3 regions of the Rhodococcus sacchari genome follow, and region 1 is predicted to be linked to each of the others. Evidence: riboswitches for the same ligand, from Rfam matches in the RefSeq annotation. Region 1 holds a riboswitch; each other region holds the start of a gene.

Region 1 (7,276 bases):
GAAGTCGACGAGATCCGGGTCGCCGAGCAGGTCGCGGGCGATCTCCCGGGCGACGTCCACGTCGAAGCCGGTGATGCGGCCGGTGACCGGATCGCGGTAGCTCATCAGGTTGCTGCCGGTGTCCAGGCCCACGACGAGCCGGCCGCGTGCCCGGATCCGGTCGACTGCCGGGCCGGTGGCGTCGGCGTCGGGCGGCAGGCTCTCCGTCGGGTCGCCGCAGTCCGGGGACGGGGGAGTGGTCAGCGTGGACTCGACGGGATGGGCGCGCTCCGGCAACGGCGCGAAGGTCGACGAGGTCTCCACCTCGGGGGCGCGCGGCGGCGGATCGGTCGCGCATCCCGCGGCGAGCGCGGCGAGCGCGCACACGCCGGCGGCCGCTCTGCGGATCCTCACCGGTACTCCTTCAATCGGGGGCGCAGACCCAGCCACACCCCGAGCAGCGCCACCCCGAGCAGCACCAGCGTCGCCGGGGCGAGACCGAGGAGGGTGCGCGAGGCCCGGAACTCGTTGTCGCGCAGTTCCGTGCGGGTGGCGACGATGCTGTCGCGCAGTGCCGTGTCGAGGGCGGCGAACTGGGTGGTGGACTCGCCCGGTCCGGGCCCGACGGCCAGTACCGTCGCGGCCGCGTAGTCGCCGCGACCGAGGGCGTCGACGGTACGACGATGCGAGTTGAGCCACGCCTCGCGCGCCGCGCGGGCCACCTCGACGGTGTCGCGGCCCGCGACGGGTTCGGCACTGCCGGCGTAGCGGTCGAGGATGTCGCCGAGCAGGGTCATGTTCTCGCCGAAGGTGGTGTCGTAGACCCCGGAGGTGTCGCGGCGCGCGAGCAGCAGGGTCTCGGCGGTGCGGGACTGCTGCGCGACGATGCGGCCCTGCGTCAGCGTCGCCAGGGGCTCGGCGCCGTGCTCGATGGCCTGCTCGGTCGCACTCGACGAGGCCAGACCCGCGAAGAGCAACCAGCACAGGGCCAGCCCGGTCGCGCCGATGGCCACCAGCAGCCCCGGATTGAGGGCGCGGTGACTGATACGGCTGACCACAATGTGCGTCGCCCCCAGAGCGGCGACCGTGACGATGAGGAGACCGATCGCGAGCCAGGGCGGCCGGACCGCGGCACGCTGGGTCGCCTCCACCGCGGCGACACCCCGGCTGTGGAGTTCCTGCGCCGCAGGGAGCAGTTCGGTCTGCATCAGGTGCGACGCCTCGCCCAGATAGGCGGCCCCCACCGGGTTGCCGACCCGGTGGTTGGCACGTGCCGTCTCGATCGTGCCGGTGTAGACGGGGAGCAGCCGCCCGATCTCGGTGAGGTGGTGGACGGTGGTCGCATCGGCGTCGGTCAGCCCGGTCGCCGCGACGACCAGGTACTCCGAGGCCTCCGAGACCGCCCGGAGGTAGCGGTCGCGCACCTCCTCCGGTTCGAGACCACCCGAGATGAAGCCGGTCACCGCGGCGGCGTCGGCCACCGACAGGGCGCTGTAGAGGTTCTGTGCCGCGTAGGCGAGCGGTTCGGTGGACTCGAGCAACCGATCGTGGGTGTCCTGCCGTTGGTCCACGGCGGTCGCCGACGCCACCGCCGACACCAGGAGCAGGATCGTCAGGATCACCCCGAACGTCACCAGGCGGGCGGGTGTGGACCTCAGGACGTCGCGCAGATCCTCGCGGCGGACGCCCGAAGTGCCCGGATCCTCGGTAGCCTCGACCGTGCCGCCGGTCGGGACGACCGGAGGGGGTACGCGAACACCCACGGCGCACCCCTTTCCTCGTGTCGTCGGTCTCGAGGCGAGCATATAAGCAGCACGGCGGTATTGTTGCCGTCCACGGACGGCGGGATCCGGGGCTCCGACACGGTTCCGCAGGGGCCCGGACCAGGGAGGCGGACGCGATGCGCGGTGACGGTGACGGGTGGGCGGTCGGCCCCGACGGGGAGAAGCGCTGGGGGCGGCACGGCGCGGCCGGACTGCTGCTGCGCGCACCCCTGCCCGACGGCACCCCCGCGGTGCTCCTGCAGCACCGCGCGGCCTGGAGCCATCAGGGCGGCACCTGGGCTCTGCCCGGCGGCGCCCGCGACTCCCACGAGAGCACCGTCGACGCGGCCGTGCGCGAGGCTCACGAGGAAGCGGGCATCGACGTCGCGGCGCTGTCGGTGCGGACCGAGCGGGTCACCTCCGGGCTGCCGGGAGGCTGGACCTACACGACGGTGATCGCCGACGCGCCCCGCCCGCTCGACACCGCCCTCAACGGGGAGAGCACCGAACTGCGCTGGGTGCCCGAGTCCGAGGTCGAGACGATGCCCCTGCACCGCGGCTTCGCCGAGGCCTGGCCGGCGCTGCGCACCTGCCCGGTACGGATGCTGCTCGACACCGCCAACGTCCTCGGGACGAGCGGCCCCACCGGCTGGTGGCGCGACCGCCCCGGCGCGACGAGCGCACTGCTCGCCGACCTCGCCGCGGTGCTGCCCCGCACCGTCGAACTGCCCGGTGGACTGTTCGGCTGGGTGCCCCGCATCGAGGTCGTGCTCGAGGGACAGGCCCGCGACGCGGTCGTCGACGACGCCCGCCTGCCGGTGCACACCGCCGCCGGCAGCGGCGACGACGAACTCGCCCGGCTGGCCGCCGCGACGACCACCGCGGTGGACCCGAGCGTGACCGTCGTGGTCACCGCCGACCGCGGGCTGCGCGACCGGCTGCCCGAGGGCATCGTCGCGGTGTCGCCGTCGACGGTGCTGGGCTGGCTCTGACCTCTCGGGCCGGCGGCCTTCTCAGGCCGGCAGCGCGGCTTTGAGTGCCGCCGCGGCGGCCCGCGGATCCTCGGCCTTCGTGATCGCTCGCACCACCGCGATGCGCGTCGCACCGGCCGCGACGACCTCCGGCACCCGTTCGAGGTCGATCCCGCCGATCGCGAACCACGGACGCTTCGGCTGCGACTGCGCGACCTCGCGGGTCACCTCCAGACCCGCCGCGGTGCGGCCCGGCTTCGTGGGGGTGTCCCAGACCGGGCCGGATGCGAAGTAGTCCACGCCCTCCTCGATGTCGGCGAGCGCGGCCTGCGCGCGGCTGCCCGTGGACCGGCCGATGACGATCTCGTCGCCGAGGATCCGCCGCGCGTACTGCACCGGCAGGTCGCCCTGGCCGAGGTGCAGGATGTCGGCGCCCGAGGCGAGCGCGACGTCGGCGCGGTCGTTCACCGCCATCAACGCACCGTGTCGGGAGCACGCCTCGGCGATGATCTCCAGCGCCGCGAGCTCCTCTCGGGCCTCGATGCGGCCGAACTTCTTCTCGCCGGCCGAGTCCTTGTCGCGCAACTGGACGATGTCGACACCGCCTGCGAGGGCCTCCTCGACGAAGTCCGCGAGGTCGCCGGTGTCGCGGCGGGCGTCGGTGCACAGGTACAACCGGGCGGTCGCGAGGCGACCGCGGGGGTCGGGGTGGTTGCCGCGATAGGTGGTCACGGACAAGACGGTAGCCTCTAGGGGGAACGTGACGACACGGGAGTCCCGAGGAACGCGGGGCTGAGAGGGGGCCTGCCGGCCCCGACCGTTATGACCTGACCCGGATCATGCCGGCGCAGGGAGTGAGGTGGATCTGTGACAACTGTTGCCGTCGTCGGTGGCGGAGTGATCGGGCTGTCGATCGCATGGCGCGCGGCCCGCGCCGGGCACACCGTCACCGTGCACGACCCGAATCCCGGAAGCGGCGCCTCGTGGGTGGCCGGGGGCATGCTCGCCCCGCTGTCCGAGGGCTGGCCGGGAGAGGACCACGTCCTCGACCTCGGCGCAGCCTCCCTGGACCGCTGGCCCGGCTTCGCGGAGGCCCTGCGCACCGAGACCGGCACCGACGTGTTCACCGCCGAGGCCTCCCTGACGGTCGCCCTCGACGCCGCCGACGCCGCCGACCTGCGGACCGTCGCCGAATGGGTGGGCGAACGCGGCCACGAGATGCAGGTGCTCTCCCGCGCCCGGATACGCGAACTCGAACCGTCGCTCGGCCCCCGCATCCGCCTCGGGCTGCTGGCTCCCACCGAGCTCTCCGTCGACAACCGGGCGCTCGTCGAGGCCCTGCGCGTCGCGGCCGTGCGGGCCGGGGTGCGGTTCTCCGAAGCCGCCGTGCACGACCTCGCCGACCTGCCTGACGACCAGGTGGTGCTCGCCGCCGGGTGGGCGTCGGCGCAGCTGTGGCCGGGACTGCCGGTGCGGCCCGTCAAGGGCGAGATCCTGCGGCTGCGGCTGCGGCCCGGCGCGACCCCGCCGCCGCAGCGCACCGTGCGCGCGGAGGTGCACGGCCGCCCCGCCTATCTGGTGCCCCGCCACGACGGCCTGGTCGTCGGCGCCACCCAGTACGAGGCATCCGACCGGCAGGTCACCGTCGCCGGGGTGCGCGATCTCATCGCCGACGCGGAGACGATCTTCCCGGCGCTCGGCGAGTACGAGCTGTACGAGGCGAGTGCGGGCCTGCGCCCGATGACCCCCGACAACCTGCCGCTGATCGGCCGGCTGTCCGACCGCGTCGTGGCCGCCACCGGGCACGGCCGCAACGGTGTGCTGCTCACCCCGGTCACCGTCGACGCGGTGCTCGCCGAACTCCGCGGGGAGCAGCTCCCCGACGCGAAACATGCCTGTCCCCGACGACATACGGAAGCGAGTGTGCGATGAGCGATCAGGTGGCGGTGGGCATCACCGTCAACGGTGAGGACAAGACCTACGCGACGGCACCGACCGTCGCGGAGCTGCTGGCCGAACTCGGCCTGCCGGAGAAGGGGATCGCGGTCGCGATCGACGGTGCCGTCTGCCCCCGTGGCCGCTGGTCCGAACCGGTGAACCGCGGCGCGAACATCGAGATCCTCACGGCGGTCCAGGGTGGCTGAGACACAGGTGAACACCGCCCAGTCGGGCGAAACACGCGATCCGGCACACGATCTGCCGCCGCTGACCATCGCGGGCCGCACCTTCGGGTCCCGGTTGATCACCGGCACCGGCGGTGCCGCGAACCTCGCGGTGCTCGAGGAGGCGCTCGTCGCGTCGGGCACCGAACTGACCACCGTCGCGATGCGGCGCGTCGACGCGGCCTCCGGCACCGGGGTTCTCGACCTGCTGCGGCGCCTCGGCATCGAGCCGCTGCCCAACACCGCCGGCTGCCGCGGCGCGAAGGAGGCGGTGCTCACCGCGCAGCTCGGCCGCGAAGCGCTCGAAACCGACTGGGTCAAGCTGGAAGTCATCGCCGACGAGCGGACCCTGCTGCCCGATGCCATCGAACTCGTCTCGGCCGCAGAGCAACTCGTCGACGACGGATTCGTCGTCCTGCCGTACACCACCGACGATCCGGTGCTCGCGAAGCGCCTCGAGGACGTCGGCTGCGCCGCGGTGATGCCGCTCGGCTCCCCGATCGGCACCGGTCTCGGCATCTCGAATCCGCACCACATCGAGATGATCGTCGAATCCGCCGGGGTGCCGGTGATCCTCGACGCCGGAATCGGCACCGCCTCCGACGCCGCGCTCGCGATGGAACTCGGATGCGACGCGGTGCTGCTCGCGACCGCCGTCACCCGCGCCAAGGATCCGGCGCTGATGGCCTCCGCGATGCGGCACGCCGTCGAAGCGGGCTTCCACGCGCGGCACGCCGGACGCATCCCGAAACGCTTCTGGGCACAGGCGTCGTCGCCCATGGAGCCCTGACGAGCCCGTGACCGGCCGGTCTCCCACGTAGGGTGGAGATCATGATCGAAGTGACCGGCTTGACCAAGAAGTTCGGGTCGACGACCGCGGTCGACGACCTGACGTTCACGGTCCGTCCCGGCATCGTCACCGGCTTCCTCGGCCCGAACGGCGCCGGGAAGTCCACCACGATGCGCATGATCCTGGGACTGGACCGACCGACCTCGGGTACCGCACTGATCGAGGGCAAGCCCTACCGCGAACTCCAGCGGCCGCTGCAGACCGTCGGCGCACTGCTCGACGCGAAATGGGTGCACCCCAACCGATCGGCGCGGGCTCACCTGCGGTGGCTCGCCGCGTCCAACGGTCTGCCCGACTCGCGCGTCGACGAGGTGCTGCGCCAGGTCGGCCTCACCGAGGTCGCCGGGAAGAAGGCCGGCGGGTTCTCGCTCGGCATGTCGCAGCGGCTCGGCCTCGCGGCCGCGCTGCTCGGCAACCCGCGGGTTCTGCTGTTCGACGAACCGGTCAACGGTCTCGACCCCGAGGGCATCGTGTGGATCCGGCGGTTCATGCAGGCCCTCGCCGCAGAGGGACGCACCGTGCTCGTGTCGAGCCACCTGCTCTCCGAGATGGCGCAGACCGCCGAGCACCTGATCGTCATCGGCCGCGGCCGGCTCATCGCCGACACCTCCGTGGACGAGTTCGTCGCCCGCTCGTCGGAGTCCGACGTGCTGGTGCGCAGCCCCCAGCTCGACGAGCTGCGGGCCGCGCTCACCGAGCGGGGGAAGACCTTCCGCGAGGAGGACGGCGCGCTGATCGTCTCGGGCGCCGGTACCTCGGAGATCGGCGAACTCGCCGCGGCGCGCTCGATCGTGCTGCACGAGCTGGCCGGTCGTAACGCCTCCCTCGAGGAAGCGTTCATGAAGCTGACCGGTGGTGAGGTCCAGTACCACGGATCCGGAGTCGACGACGTCATGAAGGGTGGACTGTGATGAGTACGGCACTCGACACGTTGCGCGCCGAGCGGATCAAGCTCACCTCGGTGCAGTCCCCGCTGTGGTGCACGGTGATCATCGTGGCGCTGGGGCTGGGCCTGGCCGCGATCCTCGGCTCGGTCTCCCGCACGTCGGTGGGCATGGACGACGAGATGGGCGTCTTCTATCCGACCGTCGACACCGCCATCAGCGGCGTCACCGGTTTCGGTGTGCTCGTGCTGATGATCCTGGCCGCGCTGTCGGTGACGAGCGAGTACCGCTTCGGGATCATCCGCACCACCTTCCAGGCCACCCCGAACCGGGCGCTGCTGCTGACGATGAAGGCGCTGCTGATCGGGGTGTTCGGGGCGGTGCTCACCTTCGCCGTCGCGCTCGGGGCGTTCTTCGTCGCCAAGGCGCTGGCCGGTCCGGATGCGGGCCGTGAGCTGGTGCTCGACGGGGGTGACTCCTGGCGGGCGATCTACGGCACCGCGATCTACGCGTTCCTGTGTGTGGTGCTCGCAGTGGGTGTCGGCACGCTGCTGCGACAGTCCGCCGGCACGATCGCGCTGCTCATGCTGTGGCCGCTGCTCATCGAATCGCTGTTCGCCCTGTTCGGGTCGGTGGGCGCGAAGATCCAGCCGTTCCTGCCCTTCGC
Region 2 (7,276 bases), 1.9 Mb from region 1:
CGAACCGTGCAGATGCTCGAGCAGTTCCTGTTCGAGCGCCACGAACCCGCTCGTCGCGAGCGTCTCCGCCGTACGCGGACGCGGCAGCGTCACCCGCACCTCGTGGTGCACACGGGTCGGGCGGGGATCGAGGACGAGCACACGGTCGGACAGGAGCACCGCCTCGCGGACATCGTGCGTCACCATCAGCACCGTCCAGCGGTGCTCCTGCCACACCTTCTGCAACCACAACTGCATCTCGGTGCGGGTCAGGGCGTCGAGCGCCCCGAACGGTTCGTCGAGCAGCAGCACGTCGCGGCCCTGCAGCACGGTGCGGGCCAGCGCCGCGCGCTGCCGCATCCCGCCCGACAGGCGACCCGGCGCTGCGTCCTCGAACCCGGCGAGACCGAAAGTGGGCAACAACTCCCGCGCCCGGGCCCGCGCCTCGCGCCGGGACACGCCCTGCACCTGCAGGCCGAGCGCGCAGTTGTCGAGCACGCTGCGCCACGGGAACAGCAGATCCTTCTGCGGCATCAAGGCCGCACGCCCCGGCGCCGCCGGCGCACCACCGACGAGAACCTCACCGGAATCGGGACGTTCGAGCCCGGCGACGAGCGAGAACAACGTCGACTTCCCGCACCCGCTCGGCCCGATCAACGACACGAACTCGCCCAGCTCGACCGAGAAGTCGACGCCGTCCAGAACGGCTCGGTCACCGTACGACCGGTCGACAGCGGTGACGGTGACGGCACTCATCGGGGGCTCCGCCCCGGCACTCATCGGGGGCTCCGCCCCAGCGCCCAGGGCGCGATCAGTCGTTCGGCGAGATAGGTCAGCGCGTACAGCACGAGCGACAGCACCGCCGTGACCACCACCGCCGCGAGCACCAGATCGGTCCGGAAGGAGTTCTTCTGGGTGCTCATGAAGATGCCGAGACCGGAACTGGCGCCGACGTACTCGGCGAACACCGCCCCGACCACCGCGTAGGTGATCCCGATCCGCAACGCCGTGAAGAAACGGGGCAGCGCCGCCGGCAACCGCACGTAGCGGAACTGCTGCCACCGCGACGCCCCCATGCTGCGCAGCAGCGATCCGGCCTCCCGATCGGCCGCCGCGAACCCCTCGATCAGCCCGATCGCCACGGGGAAGAAGGTCACCAGGGTGACCACCAGGATCTTCGGCAGCAACCCGAAACCGAACCAGATGATCATCAGCGGTGCGACGGCGACGATCGGCAGGGTCTGCGAGACCACGAACAGCGGCACGAACGCCCGCCGCAACCACGGGGAGAAGTCCACCGCGATCGCCAGCGCCCACGCGAGGGTCAGCGACACCGCGAACCCGACGAACGTGACCTGCAGGGTCGCCCAGGCGTGCCCGGCGATGACGGACCGGTGCGCCCAGCCCTGCTCCACGACGCGGACGGGGGAGGGCAGCACCTGCGGCCGGATCCCGCTCACCGACACGTACAGCTGCCAGACGGCGACGAGCGCCGCAGCGACCAGCAGGGCCGGCACGAGGCGCCGGGTCCGGGTGGCGGGTTCAGTTGCGGAGGTAGTCGTCGGTGACATAGGTCGACCAATCGGGTTCGACGCTCAGCGGTGCACCGTCGGGTCCCGCCAGCAGGCCGTTGTCGTAGAGGAAGTGGGCGTACTCCGCCCAGCGGTCCGCGTCGAGCGACCCCACCTCACCGTTCTCGTCGCGCATGTACTCGGCGGCGAGCATGCGCTGGCTCTCGAGGACGAGCGCCTCGTCCGGGAAGGCGCCGGGGTTGGCGTCGAGCAGGGCCTTCGCGCCACGGTCGGGATCGTCGGCGGCGATGCGGTAGCCCTCCTGTAGCGCCTGCACGAAGGCCCGGGCCTCGTCCGGATGCTCGGTCATCCAGTCCTCGTTGCCGTCGACGACGATCGCGTAGGCGTCCGGAAAGCCGTGGTCGGTGAACCGGAAGTACCGCATGGGCAGGCCGCGGTGCTCGGCCTCGAGGCCCTCCCAGGCCAGATACGACACGGTGAAGTCCGCGGTCGACGAGTAGACCGCCTCGTACGACGAGGTTCCGAGAGTGACCTCCTCGAACTCGCCGCGGCCCCCGTCGTTGCGGATCACCTCGGCGAGCATCTCGGTCTCCCCGGGATTCGCGAAGCCCGCGAAGATCCTGCCGTCGAGATCCGCCGGCCGGGTGATCTCGGGATCGTCGGCGCGCACGGCGATCGCCGTCGCCCAGTGCTGCAGGGGTGCGAGGACCGCGACGGTCCGCGACCCGGCGGCCCGGGCGAACGTCGACGACGCGTGCGTGGAGATCCCGAACTCGGCGTTGCCTGCGTCGACGAGCGTGTCGGGGGTGGCGTTGTTGTACGGCAGGACCTCGACGTCGAGTCCCGCATCGGCGAACAGGCCCTCCTGCAGCGCCACGTACAACCCGGTGTGATTGGTGTTGGGGGTCCAGTCCAGGGCGAAACGGATCGTGTCGCCGTCGTCCGCGCTCGAGCACGCCGTGAGCGTGGTGAGCGCGACCGCGATCGCGAATGCCCCTGCGAGCCGGCGGGCGATCACGACAGCGGGGAGGCGTCGGTGGACGGGTGGCCGGTGCTCCGGCGCATGAAAGGTCGGAAAGGCACGAACATGCCGGGACATCCCTTCGTCAGCATTACCTGATCAGGTTCGACGGGTGTGATCTCAGCCCCGCGTGTGCGGAGCACCCCGTGTCACGGACGCGACGATAGCACTGTCCATCGCCGGTCCGGGAGGGCCGCCGACCGGTCATACGAAATGTCCGTAACGTCGCACACGACCGATTCGATCAAGGAGATGACGGCCCTCGCCCACCTCCCCCCGACGGGCGGGGCCGTGGGGTCCATGCTCACCTCCCCCGCGCGTGGACCGGGAAGGTCCCGTCGGCGAACGCGCCGACGGGACCTTCTTCGATTCGGGTGGAACGAACTCCGCTCAGCGGGGTCGGAGCCACCGAAATCGTCTTGCTCTACAACCGAACTCAGGGACGCGCGGAGAAGATCGACGTGTAGTCGTGGGGGCGCGTGACCTCGGCGGTGTTCGCGATGGGTTCCGACTCGGCCTCGGCGCGGGGATCGCGGGGCGCGAGGAACAGCGGAACGTCGACGTGGGGGTTCTGACTCATGGTCGTCCTTTCGGATGCGTCACCGCTGGACTCGGTCGCAGACGGGTGCGAAGCACGGGAGCCGCGGTGATCGCCGTGGGAAACTCTCGGGGTCGTCCGGAACCGTCGGGCACCTGGACGGTGCGGGGGTGGCTCGTCGGAAAGCGAGCCGGACGATGACCCCACCCTACACGAATGCGAGCAGAAGGCGACGTTCGGCGCACATCGGCCCCGCGGGACGTTTGGCGCAGCGACCCCACGGGAAGTCCCTCGGCATGGCCAACTATCGAGTGATCGACCCCAGCGGTGACGTCGTGGACACCAAGGAATTCGACAGCGCACAGGACGCCCACGCGTGGTTCGTCGACAAGCGCGCCGACAACAGCGAGCTCGGCTGGCGGATGGAGGCCCAGCACGAGCAGGACGGCACCTGGCACTTCTTCGACGACACCGAGGGAACCGGATAGATCCGCAGGGAAACGGGGTGCCGGTGGTCGCGACCACCGGCACCCCCGTGAACTGCGGGACTACTTCTTGAATGCGTCCTTGACGTTCTCCACGGCATCGGAGACCTTGTCGCCCGCCTGCTTGAGGCCGCTCGCCGTCTGGTCGCCCTTGCCCTCGGCCTCGAGATCACGGTCGCCGGCTGCTCGACCGGTGTTCTCCTTGATCTTCCCGCCGGCTTCTTCTGCCTTGTGCTTGGCCTTGTCGATGAAATCCGCCATGGGTCCTCCTCGGTCGTGGGGCGTCTACCGTGACCGGATACCCGAGCGGGGCGGGGTGAAACGAGAACGCCGGGCGCGCGTCCGTGCCAGACTCGGGACCACACACCCAGGAGGAGATCGATGTCGAATCCGGCCAATGCGAACCCCGAGGGGGACGACCCGATCGGCGATTCTCCCGACGCCGATCCCGAACTCGTGCACGACGGTCCCGCCCAGCGCCGCCGGTCGCTCGGGGGAGTGATCGCGGCGATCGTCGCGGTACTCGTGATCGTCGTCCTGATCGTGGTGTTGATCTAGGATACCGGGGCGGCGACACCCAGGGAGAGCGCCCCGAAGAACTTCGGTGTGCCCTTCTCGTAGAAGGTGTCGAGTTCGCGGAGGTCGAAGCCGGCCTCCTGCACGAGCGCGGCGATGTCGCGGGTGAGATGGCATCCGCCCGTGAGGGCCTGCTGGAGCGGGTCGAGCCGGTACTGCCACCTGCGCACCGGTTCGTCCGGAGCCAGCCCGTGTTCGACGAAATGCAGCGTCCCACCGGGCGCGAGCACCCGGCGCACCTCCCGCAGGGCCTGCACCGCGTCGGGGATCGTGCACAGCGTCCACGTCGACAACGCCGTGTCGAAACTGCCGTCCGGGAACGGCAGCGACTGCCCGTCCAGACCCGACCGCTCCACCGGCACCGTCGATTCCGCCACCCGGGGCCGGGCCAGCCGCCACGCCACGTCGGCGGGTTCGACGGCGGTGACGGACTCGACGCCGGCGGGGTAGTAGGGCACGTTGGTGCCGGAACCGAACCCGATCTCCACGACGCGGCCGCGCAGGCCGGAGCAGACGCGTTCCCGCGACGGCGCGGTCATCGACGACCCGCACACGACGTCGACGAGGTGGGGGACGATGCGGTCGGTGTAGAAACCCATGTGAGCACCCCGATTCCCGGACGATACGGAATCCTACTCGGCTCAGAGCCAGTCGCGCTGTTTGAACAGCACGTACAGTCCGCCGGCGGACAGGACGATGACGAGGGCGGCGGTGATCAGACCCGCCGGTTCGTCGAAGCCCGGATAGGGCACGTTCATGCCGTACCAGCCGGTGACGGCCGTCGGCACCGCGATGATCGCCGCCCACCCGGTGAGCTTCTTCATGACGACGTTCAGGCGTGCGTCCTGCAGCGACAGGTTCGTCTCGAAGATGGTGGTCACCATGTCGCGCAGGGACTCGGTCCACTCCGTCGCCCGGATCGCGTGGTCGTACAGGTCCGTGTACCAGCTGTCGAGCTCGGGAGCGAGAGGGTGTTCCGCGCGGTGCCGCATCACCGCGTTGATCACCTCGCGCATCGGCAGCACCACCCGCCGCAGCTCGACGAGCTCCTTGCGCAGCCGGTAGACCCGCCGCTGGATCCGCTTGGTGGACGACTGCCCGTCGAACAGTAGGTCCTCGAGTTCCTCGGCGGTGTCGTCGAGCTGCTGGATGGTCTCGAACTGCCCGTCGACGACCACGTCGAGCAGCCCGTGCAGCAACGCTCCGGGACCGTGGCGGAGCAGGTCGGGGTTGTCGTCCCAGCGTCGCACCACCTCGTCGATGTCGAAGGGGGCGCCGCGCCGGACGGTGATGATGCCCCGCGGCAGGACGAACGCCGAGATACGGGTCGTGGACAGTCGCGACTGGTGTTCCTCCGTCTCCGGGTCGGAGGCCGGCCGCAGGTGCGTCGCGTACACGGTGAAGAAGGTGTGCGTGGGGTAGAGGGTGGCCTTGGTGCGTTCCCCGCGGGCGAGGGAGTCCTCGACGGCGTGCTCGTCGAGGTCCCACTCCCGGGCGAGGGCGAGCAGATCGTCGTGATCGGGATCCCACAGGTCCACCCACACGAGCGCGTCCCGGTCGGCGAGGTGCCGGGCGACCTCGGTGAGCGCGAAGTCCTCGTCGATCAGCTTCCCGTCCGTCCACCGCCGGGTCCGAAGGGTGCGTTTCGTCTCGATCGTCACGATCGGAGTGTCCCCGATCCGGGGACGGTTTCACACGACGTGACGGTTCTCGGTCTCCACGAGTCGCAGGACCTCGTCGACGAACCGGAGGTCGACCTGCGGCAGGTGGGCCGGCCACCGGCCGTCGGCGATCCGCTCCCGCAGCGCGGCGAGCGTGGCGACCACGTGCGGGCCACCGTCGACGACGTACCGCACCATGCCCCGCGCGGCGCACACCTCGACCACCCGGGCCAGCACCTCCTCGGCCTCCTCCTGCCGGCCGGCGGCGTGCAGACAGGACGCCAGCAGGCGGGTGGCCTGCAGGTTGGCGCGCGGACGCGTGGCGGTGCGGTCCACCCACATCCGCGCCCACTCGACGGCCCGTTCGGCGGCGCCGGGATCGCCGCTGTCGGCGAGCAACCGGAGGGCGGTGGAGTCCTCGATCTGGAGGGTGATCTCCACGATGCCGTTCGGGTGCGGTCCGGTGGGCGACGTGCGCGCCGGCACAGCGGGGGAGGAGATCCCGAGCCGGACCCGTTCGTTCTCGATACGGGCCCGCAACCGCGGCAGGTCGTGCAGGGCCGCCACCCGTAGTCCTTCGGCGAGCAGCGAGACGGCCGCTTCGCGGTTGCCCTGCAACATCTTCAACCGCGCCGCGGTACCGAACCGGGCGATCATGAAATCGGTTGCACCACCTTCGATCCCGAGCAGGTTGCTCTCGTCGAGGAGGGCCTCGGCCTCGTCGATGCGGCCCTGCTCGTAGAGCAGCTCGCCGAGCATCGCCGCCGCGAGCCGACCACCGTGGGTGTGGATACCGCCGTTGCGGCGGGCCCGGCGCAGGGCGGTGCGGAAGTGCTTCTCGGCCGCGGCGACGTCGAGTTTCTCGTTCACGGCGATGCCGCACAGGCACTGTCCGTAGATCGACGCGAACGGCCCGCGGGTCTGCTTGTGATAGGGCTCGGCCCACTCCTGCCATCGCACCGCCGAATCGAAGTCGAACCGGAAGATGTCGGCGTAGGAGGCGAAGTCCGCCGCGGCCGCCACCACCCAGGGATGCACGGCCGGCGGGTTCTCCAGGCACGGGGCGATCAGTTCGTCGATGCCCTCGAGCCGGTCGGAGTTCATGAGGATCGACGCCTCGACGGCATCGGCCTCGATGCGGACGGCCTCGGGGTTCCGTTCCTCCGGCAGCCCGCGCTCGAGCAATCGCCGCACCGCGGCGAGAGTGGCACGGCAGCGGTCCAGCCGCAGCAGCGCGCTGTTGGCCCAGGCCTGCGCCAGCAGTAACCGCGGATCCTCCGCGACCGCGCGTGGCGGCAGCTTGTCGATCAGGGCGAGCAGCGTGGCGATGTGACCGTGTTCCATCAGGTACATGCCGTCCGCGGCCAGCAGATCGACGGCGAAGTCGGTGTCGTCGGCGGCCAGGGCGTGGTCGACGGCCTCGCGCAGCATGCGGTGCCGGGCGAACCAGTCCGCGGCGGTGCGGTGCAGTCCGGGAATGCGTT
Region 3 (7,276 bases), 2.3 Mb from region 1:
GTCGAGCTGCCCGCTCTGCACCAGGCCGATGAGAGTCGGGGTGGAGTAGGTGTCGACCAGGCCGGTGGTGATGGTCAGGTTCTTGATCCAGATGTCCTCGAGGTGCAGGGTCGCGGGTCTGCCGTGCACACCGACGTTGGCGACGTGCCCGCACGGCCGCACCAGCGCGACCGCCTGCTCGAAGGTCTCCGGGTAGCCGACCGCCTCGATGGTGACGTCGGCGCCGAGACCACCGGTGAGGTCGCGGACCACGGCGGCCACGTCGTCGCGACCGCTGTTGATCACGACGTTCGCGCCGAACGCCTGCGCGGCGTCGAGGCGGCTGTCGGCGAGGTCGACTGCGACGATGCGGCTGGGGCTGAACAATCGGGCGGACAGGACCGCGGCGAGCCCGATGGGTCCGGCTCCGATGATCACGACGACGTCGGCGGGGCGCAGGCAGCCGTTGAGCACACCCACCTCGTAGGACGTGGGCAGGATGTCGGCGAGCATCAACATCTGCTCGTCGCTCACCCCATCGGGGATGCGGTGGGTCGAGTTGTCGGCGTAGGGAACCCGGACCAGTTCGGCCTGGGTGCCGTCGATCAGGTGCCCGAGGATCCAGCCGCCCCCACCGATGCACTGCCCGTACCGGCTCTCGCGGCAGAATCGGCAGGTGCCGCACGCGGTGATGCAGGAGACGAGCACCCGGTCTCCCGGAGCGAGGGTCTGTACGCCCTCCCCCACCTCGACCACCGTGCCGACCGCTTCGTGCCCGAGGATGCGGCCGTCGGTCACCTCGGGTACGTCGCCACCGAGGATGTGGAGGTCGGTGCCGCAGATGGTGACCGCGTCGACGCGGACCACGGCATCGGTGGTGTCCTGGATCCGTGCGTCGGGGACGTCCTCCCAGGAACGTTTCCCCGGTCCGTGGAATACCAGTGCCTTCATCGTTCGGCCCTCCGCCGGCGGATTCGGTCCGTTCCAGGATGGCACGAGTCTACCGAAGAGAAGGCCGGACCGGCAGGGTGAAAATTCACCCGTCACCGCTGGAAATGTCCGAATCCGTGGCACGATGACAACGCCCTCGTTGTTCCGGGCCCTCCGATCCCGAAGGCGGACCACACATGAAGATCCTCGCAGCGTCGCTCGCGACGGTGGCGTTACTGGCCGCCGCGGCGTGCAGCTCCGGCGATACCGAGTCCGCGTCCGAACCGTCGTCGACCCCCGCGGACCAGGCGGTACCCGACTACGTGGCGGATGTCGAGTCGACGGTCGAGCAGCTGATGCGCGACAACGCGATCCCCGGTGCGGTGGTTCAGGTCAGCTCCCCCGAACTCGGCGACTGGACCGGGACGTTCGGGGTGGGCGATCTCGACACGGGTGAGCCGATCTCCGCCGACGACCACTTCCGCGTCGGCAGCAACACCAAGACGATGACGGTCACGGCCGTCCTGCAGCTGGCGCAGGAGGGTCTGCTGTCGCTCGACGACCCGATCTCGACGTACATCGAGGGGGTCCCGAACGGCGACGAGATCACCATCGCGCAGCTTGCCGAGATGCGCAGCGGCCTGCCCAGCTACAGCTTCGATCCCGGTCTCAACGCGACGCTGGACGACGACCCGGGCAAGGCGTGGACGCAGGAGGAGCTGCTGGAGATCGCGTTCTCCTATCCGGTGAACTTCGCGCCCGGTGAGAAGTTCGAGTACAGCAACACCAACACGGTCCTGCTGGGGCTGGTCGTGGAGGAGCTGACGGGCAAGCCGATCGCGGAGGTCTTCGAAGAGCGCATCTTCACCCCGCTCGGGCTCGAGGACACCTCGTTCCCGGCGATCGACGACGCGTCGATTCCGGATCCGCACCCGCGGGGCTACATGTTCGGTACCAACGTCTCCACCCTCGAGACCTCCGTGCTGCCCGAGGAGGAACAGGCCGAGGCGGTCGCGGGCACGTTGAAGCCGAACGACCACACCGACGACAACCCGTCCTGGGGCTGGACGGCCGGTGCGGCGATCTCGACCGCCGACGACCTGACCACCTACGTGCAGGCTCTCGTCGACGGTGGCCTGCTCGACGAGCGGATGCAGCAGACCCGGCTCGACAGTATCCAGCCGGTGGGGGCGGCCACCGCCGGTTACGGGCTCGGCATGGCCCAGTTCGGCCCGCTGCTCGGGCACGACGGTCAGCTACCGGGCTTCATGACCTTCATGGGCCACGACCCGGAGACCGACCTGACGATCGTCGTGCTCACCAACCTGTCGGCGGTGCCCTCGGGTGAGGGTTCGGCGCTGACCCTCGTCAAGGGCATCCTGCCGATCTTCTACGGCTCGCAGTACCAGCCGCCGGGCGACCCGGCGCGCGCCCCCGGAACGGAGGCGAGCACGCCGGCGCCCACACCGGGCGGCTGATCCGCTAGACCCGTTTCAGCCCGAGCGAGTCCCGCAGCGTCGTCCCGGGATATTCGGTGCGGAACAGCCCGCGCCGCTGCAACTCCGGGACGACGAGGTCGACGAAGTCGTCGAGCGAGTCGGGATAGGCCGGGCACATGAGGTTGAAGCCGTCGCAGGCGCCGGAGGTGAACCACTCCTCGATGCTGTCGGCGACGGATTCGGGGGTGCCGATCATCGTGGCGTGTCCACCGCCCGCCGCGAGGTAGCCGAGCAGTTCCCGCAGCGTGGGGCGGCGGGTCTCGATGATCCGCTGCACCGTCGCGTAGCGGCCCTGCGGTCCGGTGAACTCCTCGATGGGTGGCAGGTCGGCGACCGGCGCGTCGAGGTCGTGCCCGGTGTAGTCCTGCCCGGTGAACACGCCGAGCTGGGTGAGGGCCGCGTCGACGTCGAGGAACGCGTCGAGGTCGGCCTTCTTCGCCCACGCCTCCTCCTCGGTGCGCCCGACATAGGTGACGAGGCCGGGCAGGATCGCAACCGAGCCGGGATCGCGTCCCGCGGAGGATATCCGGGCGCGCAGGTCGGTGGCGTAGTCGAGGGCGGCGGACATGTCCCAGGCGACGGAGTAGACCGCCTCGGCGTGCCGCGCGGCGAGGTCGCGGCCCGTCTCCGACGCTCCGGCCTGGAACAGCACCGGACGGCCCTGCGGGCAGCGCGGCACGGTGAGCGGTCCGTCGACGCGGAAGTGCTTGCCGCGGTGGTCGATCGGGCGGATCGTCTCGGCGTCGAGATAGCGGCCGCCCTCCCGGTCGACGATCAGGGCACCGTCGTCCCAGGAATCCCACAGGGCGCAGAGCACCTCGATGAATTCCTCTGCGCGCGCGTACCGCTCGGCGTGCGGCGGCAGCGCGTCGAAGCCGTGGTTGCGGGCCTCCTCGTCGAACATCGAGGTGACGATGTTCGCACCGACCCGTCCCCCGCTGATGTGGTCGAGCGAGGCGAGCATCCGCGCCGCGTGGAAGGGCGTGAAGAAACTCGCCGAGACCGTGGTGACCAGGCCGATGCGGGTGGTGGCGCGGGCCATCGCGGACAGCGCGGTGATCGGCTCGAGGAACCAGGTGGTGCCGGCGGTGTACTTCGGGTCGACGCTGTGCCCGTCGGCGAAGAACACCGCGTCGAGGCATCCGCGTTCGGCGGTGCGGGCGAGGTCCTCGAACCAGGCGATGTCGCCGAGCCGTTCGGCGGCCGAATCGGGGTGCCGCCACGCCGAGGAGTGGTGTCCGACGCCGTAGAGGAAGGCGTTGAGGTGCAGGCTGCGGGGTGCGGCCATCAGTTCATCACCAGACCGCCGTCGACCACGAGGTTCTGGCCGGTCACGGCGCGCGACCAGTCGGAGACGAAGAACAGCATCGCCGCGGCGAAGTCCTCGGGGGTGGTCACCTTCCGCAGCGGCGTGGACGAGGCGATGAGGTCGAAGACCGCCTCGGGGGTCGCGGCGGACGCGTCGGTGGTGCGCAGCAGACCGCCGGAGACCATGTTGACGCGGATGCCGTCGGGGCCGAGGTCGGCAGCGAAGGTGCGGGTCAGCGACAGCAGGGCCGCCTTGGCCGCGGTGTAGTCGTGGTACGGGACCACCGGGTTCTGGACGAGGTTGGTGCCGACGTTGACGATGCTGCCGCCCCCGACCTCCCGCATGCCGGGCAGCGCCGCCTGGATGACGTTGAGGGCGCCGGCGATCACGCCGTCGAACTGGGCTCCGAACGCGCCGTAGGCGATCTCGTCGGCCTTGTCGCGGGCGTCGCCGTTGAAGGAGAAGTCCGGCAGGGCGTTGTTGACGACGGCGGTGACCGGGCGTCCGAAGTGCTCGCGGGCCTGCGCGAACAGGGCGTCGACCTGGGCGCGGTCGGTGACGTCGGCCCGGAGCGCGACCGCGCGGTCGGCGCCGATCTTCTCGGCCAGTTCGCGGGCGGCGTCGCCGCTGGTGCGGTAGTCGAGGACCACGGCGGCCCCTTCGTCGGCGAACGCCTGCGCGATGGCGCGGCCGAGTCCGCGGCCGGCGCCGGTGACGAGTACGACCTGGTTCTGCAAGGACATGTTCCGTGCCTTCCCTTCTGTCGGGAAGGGTGCGTGACAGCGACGGACCTCTGGCCCGTTCGCCGGCTCGGCATCCCTTCGCTCGCATGATCGAGATCAGGTTCGACGGGTGTTCTCTCAGCCGTTTCCGGCACCCCGTGTCGAGTCCTGGGCACAGGCTACACCGCGGGGCCGCGGGCATCCGCTACCGGTTCACGGGATCGTCACATCCTCACGGCGAGCACTTAGCTCAGATCCACGTTAAAATATGCCATTCCCGTCCCGACGCACGAAAGGAGATTCCGACGCACCCGCCGGCCCCACACAATGCTTCCTACGTCTCCCTTCCGCAGCCCGTCGGAGACACCCCGCCGCGCGTCCACGGCACCCCCACGTGCCGTCCGGAGTCGGTGTGGTTCGAGGACCGCTACGCCATCCCGATCACCACCACGACCCCGCACCAGGCACAGATCGAGGACCTGCTCTTCCTGCGCCGGGTACTCGACGACGCCGGGATCGACTACCTGCTGGTGCGCGACGAGACCACCCGGCCGATCCTCGCAATCGACTGGGCCGACCGGAAGCGGCTGCTCACCGCCCTCGTGGACGGGTGCGGATCCGAGCCGTTCTACGCGAAGACGGTCGGGTCGAAGCACCGCCCGCTGCTGATCGCGGACGGTCGCCTGTCGCACCGCAGCAAGGCGCGGGTCCTGCGGCTGTTCCGCCCGCGGGTGGAACTGACCAGCGGTCTGCGCTACGGCGCGTCGAACGGTGTGCAGATCGAACTGTGGTCGTACACCGACGACGAGGTGATCATGCCGCGTCCGAACGCCCTGAGCCGGGAGACCGCCCTGCGCGACGAGATGCGCCGCACGACGGTCGAACGGTACGGGCAGCTGTGGCCGACCATCGAAGGAATGTTCGACCTGCATCCCTGGGACGTCCCCTTCGAGATCGATATGGTCTTCTCGTGGGTCGACGGATCGTCGAAGTCGTTCCAGGCCGAGCGTGCCCGGCTGATGCAGAACTACGTCGTCGGCGAGGGTGACGATTCACCGGCGCGATACCGGCAGATCGACGAGCTCAAGTACGCGCTGCGCGCGGTGCACATGTACGCGCCGTGGGTGCGTCGCATCTTCGTCGCGACCGATTCCCCCAGGCCGGCCTGGCTGGCCGACGACCCGCGGGTGACGTTCGTGCGCAGCGAGGAGTTCTTCGCCGATCCGACGGTGCTGCCCACCTACAACTCGATGGCGGTGGAGTCGCAGCTGCACCACATCCCGGGACTGTCCGAGTACTTCCTGTACTCGAACGACGACATGTTCCTCGGCCGTCCCGTGAGCCCGAGCCTGTTCTTCACCGGCGGCGGAGTCAGCAAGTTCGTCGAATGCGACGTGCGGATCGGTCTGGGCCGGAACCACGCCGCGCGCAGCGGGTTCGAGAATTCGGCGCGCGTGAACCGCCGGTTGCTGAAGGAACGCTTCGGGGTGACGATCACCCGGCACCTCGAACACTCGCCGGTGCCCCTGCGGCGGTCGATCATGGCGGAGATGGAACGCGAGTTCCCTAAGGAGTTCGCGGCGACGGCGGCCAGCCAGTTCCGCGGCGCCGAGAACATCTCGGTGACGAACTCCTTCTACCACTACTACGCGCTGATGACCGGTCGGGCGGTGCAGCAGACCACGGCGAAGGTGCAGTACGTCGACACCACCTCGTACGCCGGGCTGCGCGAACTCGACACGATCCTCGCGAAGCGCAAGCTCGACATGTTCTGCCTCAACGACGGCAGCACGCCCGAGGTGGACCTGGAGCTGCGGACGGCGAAGGTCACGCAGTTCCTCGAGCGGTACTACCCGATCCCTGCGCCCTGGGAGACCGACTACCCGGGCTGATACGCGAACCCGGCGGGACCGTTGCGGTCCTGCCGGGTCCGGCTAGATACGCACCGTCAGGTCGGGGTTCTCCGGGATGCGGATTCCGGCCTCGGCGAGGAGACGCTCTGCATCCTCCGCGGAGTGCGGCTGCCCGACGGTGGCGTAGCTGCCCGCCGGGACCACCGAGTGCACGATCGTGTCGGGATAGACGTGCACGAGGTTGAAGCCTTGCGCCCCGTCGTGCCCGCGCTGCGAGCCGACCGGCACGTTGAGGTCCTGGGTGTAGCAGGTCGACGACGCCACCGACACCGGGATGCCCGCGAAGGTCGCCGAGGTGGAGTAGTGCAGGTGCCCGCCGAGGATGGCCCGCACGTCGGTGCCGCGCAGCACCTCGGCGAGGCCCGCCTGGTCGCGGAGCTCGACGAGAACCGCCATGTCGAACACGCTCGGCACCGGCGGATGGTGAAGGGCCAGAACGGTTCCGAACCGGGCGGTGGTGTCGAGTTCGTCGGCGAGCCAGGACAGCTGCTCGGCGGTCACCTCGCCGTGGTGGTGTCCCGGAACCGAGGTGTCGAGCACGACGACGCGCAGGCCGTTGATGTCGTGCACCCGGTCGATCGGCGCGCCCGTCGGTTCCTGGTCGAGCAGCTGGGTGCGGAAGGTCGCGCGGTCGTCGTGGTTGCCCATCGCCCACACGATCTCCGCGTCGAGCGCCTCGGCGAGCGGCTCGACGAGGTCTCGGAGCTTGCGGTAGGCGTCGGACTGACCGCGGTCGGCCAGGTCGCCGGTGAAGACGAGTGCGTCCGGCTTGACCTGCGACGCCCGGATGTCGTCGAGGATCTGTCCGAGCCGGGTGTCGGCGTCCACCGCGCCGTAGAGGCGTTCTTCTCCACCCACGAGATGGGTGTCGGTGAGGTGGAGGAGGGTGTGCGAGGGTCTGGGGTATTCCGCAATGCGCTCTGT

Evidence for each region. A riboswitch is a leader RNA that binds a small molecule or an ion and turns the genes downstream of it on or off. The one in region 1 is predicted to bind thiamine pyrophosphate.
Region 2: another riboswitch for thiamine pyrophosphate. It lies ahead of OED52_RS04960 (ABC transporter substrate-binding protein); the one in region 1 lies ahead of thiO (glycine oxidase ThiO).
Region 3: another riboswitch for thiamine pyrophosphate. It lies ahead of OED52_RS06405 (3-oxoacyl-ACP reductase); the one in region 1 lies ahead of thiO (glycine oxidase ThiO).

Annotation. Positions count from the first base shown of each region.
Region 1 is NZ_CP107551.1:3,661,378-3,668,653, reverse strand. It holds gene OED52_RS16820 (glutamate ABC transporter substrate-binding protein) at 1-393, opposite strand, end outside; gene OED52_RS16815 (hypothetical protein) at 390-1,742, opposite strand; gene OED52_RS16810 (NUDIX hydrolase) at 1,880-2,734, shown strand; gene thiE (thiamine phosphate synthase) at 2,756-3,445, opposite strand; TPP riboswitch at 3,472-3,584, shown strand; gene thiO (glycine oxidase ThiO) at 3,581-4,645, shown strand; gene thiS (sulfur carrier protein ThiS) at 4,642-4,857, shown strand; gene thiG (thiazole synthase) at 4,910-5,665, shown strand; gene OED52_RS16785 (ABC transporter ATP-binding protein) at 5,707-6,636, shown strand; gene OED52_RS16780 (ABC transporter permease) at 6,636-7,276, shown strand, end outside.
Region 2 is NZ_CP107551.1:1,050,195-1,057,470, forward strand. It holds gene OED52_RS04950 (ABC transporter ATP-binding protein) at 1-735, opposite strand, end outside; gene OED52_RS04955 (ABC transporter permease) at 756-1,550, opposite strand; gene OED52_RS04960 (ABC transporter substrate-binding protein) at 1,522-2,529, opposite strand; TPP riboswitch at 2,593-2,689, opposite strand; gene OED52_RS04965 (hypothetical protein) at 2,969-3,112, opposite strand; gene OED52_RS04970 (hypothetical protein) at 3,367-3,558, shown strand; gene OED52_RS04975 (CsbD family protein) at 3,619-3,816, opposite strand; gene OED52_RS04980 (hypothetical protein) at 3,937-4,113, shown strand; gene OED52_RS04985 (class I SAM-dependent methyltransferase) at 4,110-4,730, opposite strand; gene OED52_RS04990 (magnesium transporter CorA family protein) at 4,773-5,792, opposite strand; gene OED52_RS04995 (serine/threonine-protein kinase) at 5,823-7,276, opposite strand, start outside.
Region 3 is NZ_CP107551.1:1,385,232-1,392,507, reverse strand. It holds gene OED52_RS06420 (zinc-dependent alcohol dehydrogenase family protein) at 1-930, opposite strand, end outside; gene OED52_RS06415 (serine hydrolase domain-containing protein) at 1,107-2,387, shown strand; gene OED52_RS06410 (LLM class flavin-dependent oxidoreductase) at 2,392-3,696, opposite strand; gene OED52_RS06405 (3-oxoacyl-ACP reductase) at 3,696-4,460, opposite strand; TPP riboswitch at 4,517-4,608, opposite strand; gene OED52_RS06400 (stealth family protein) at 4,850-6,331, shown strand; gene OED52_RS06395 (phosphodiesterase) at 6,374-7,276, opposite strand, start outside.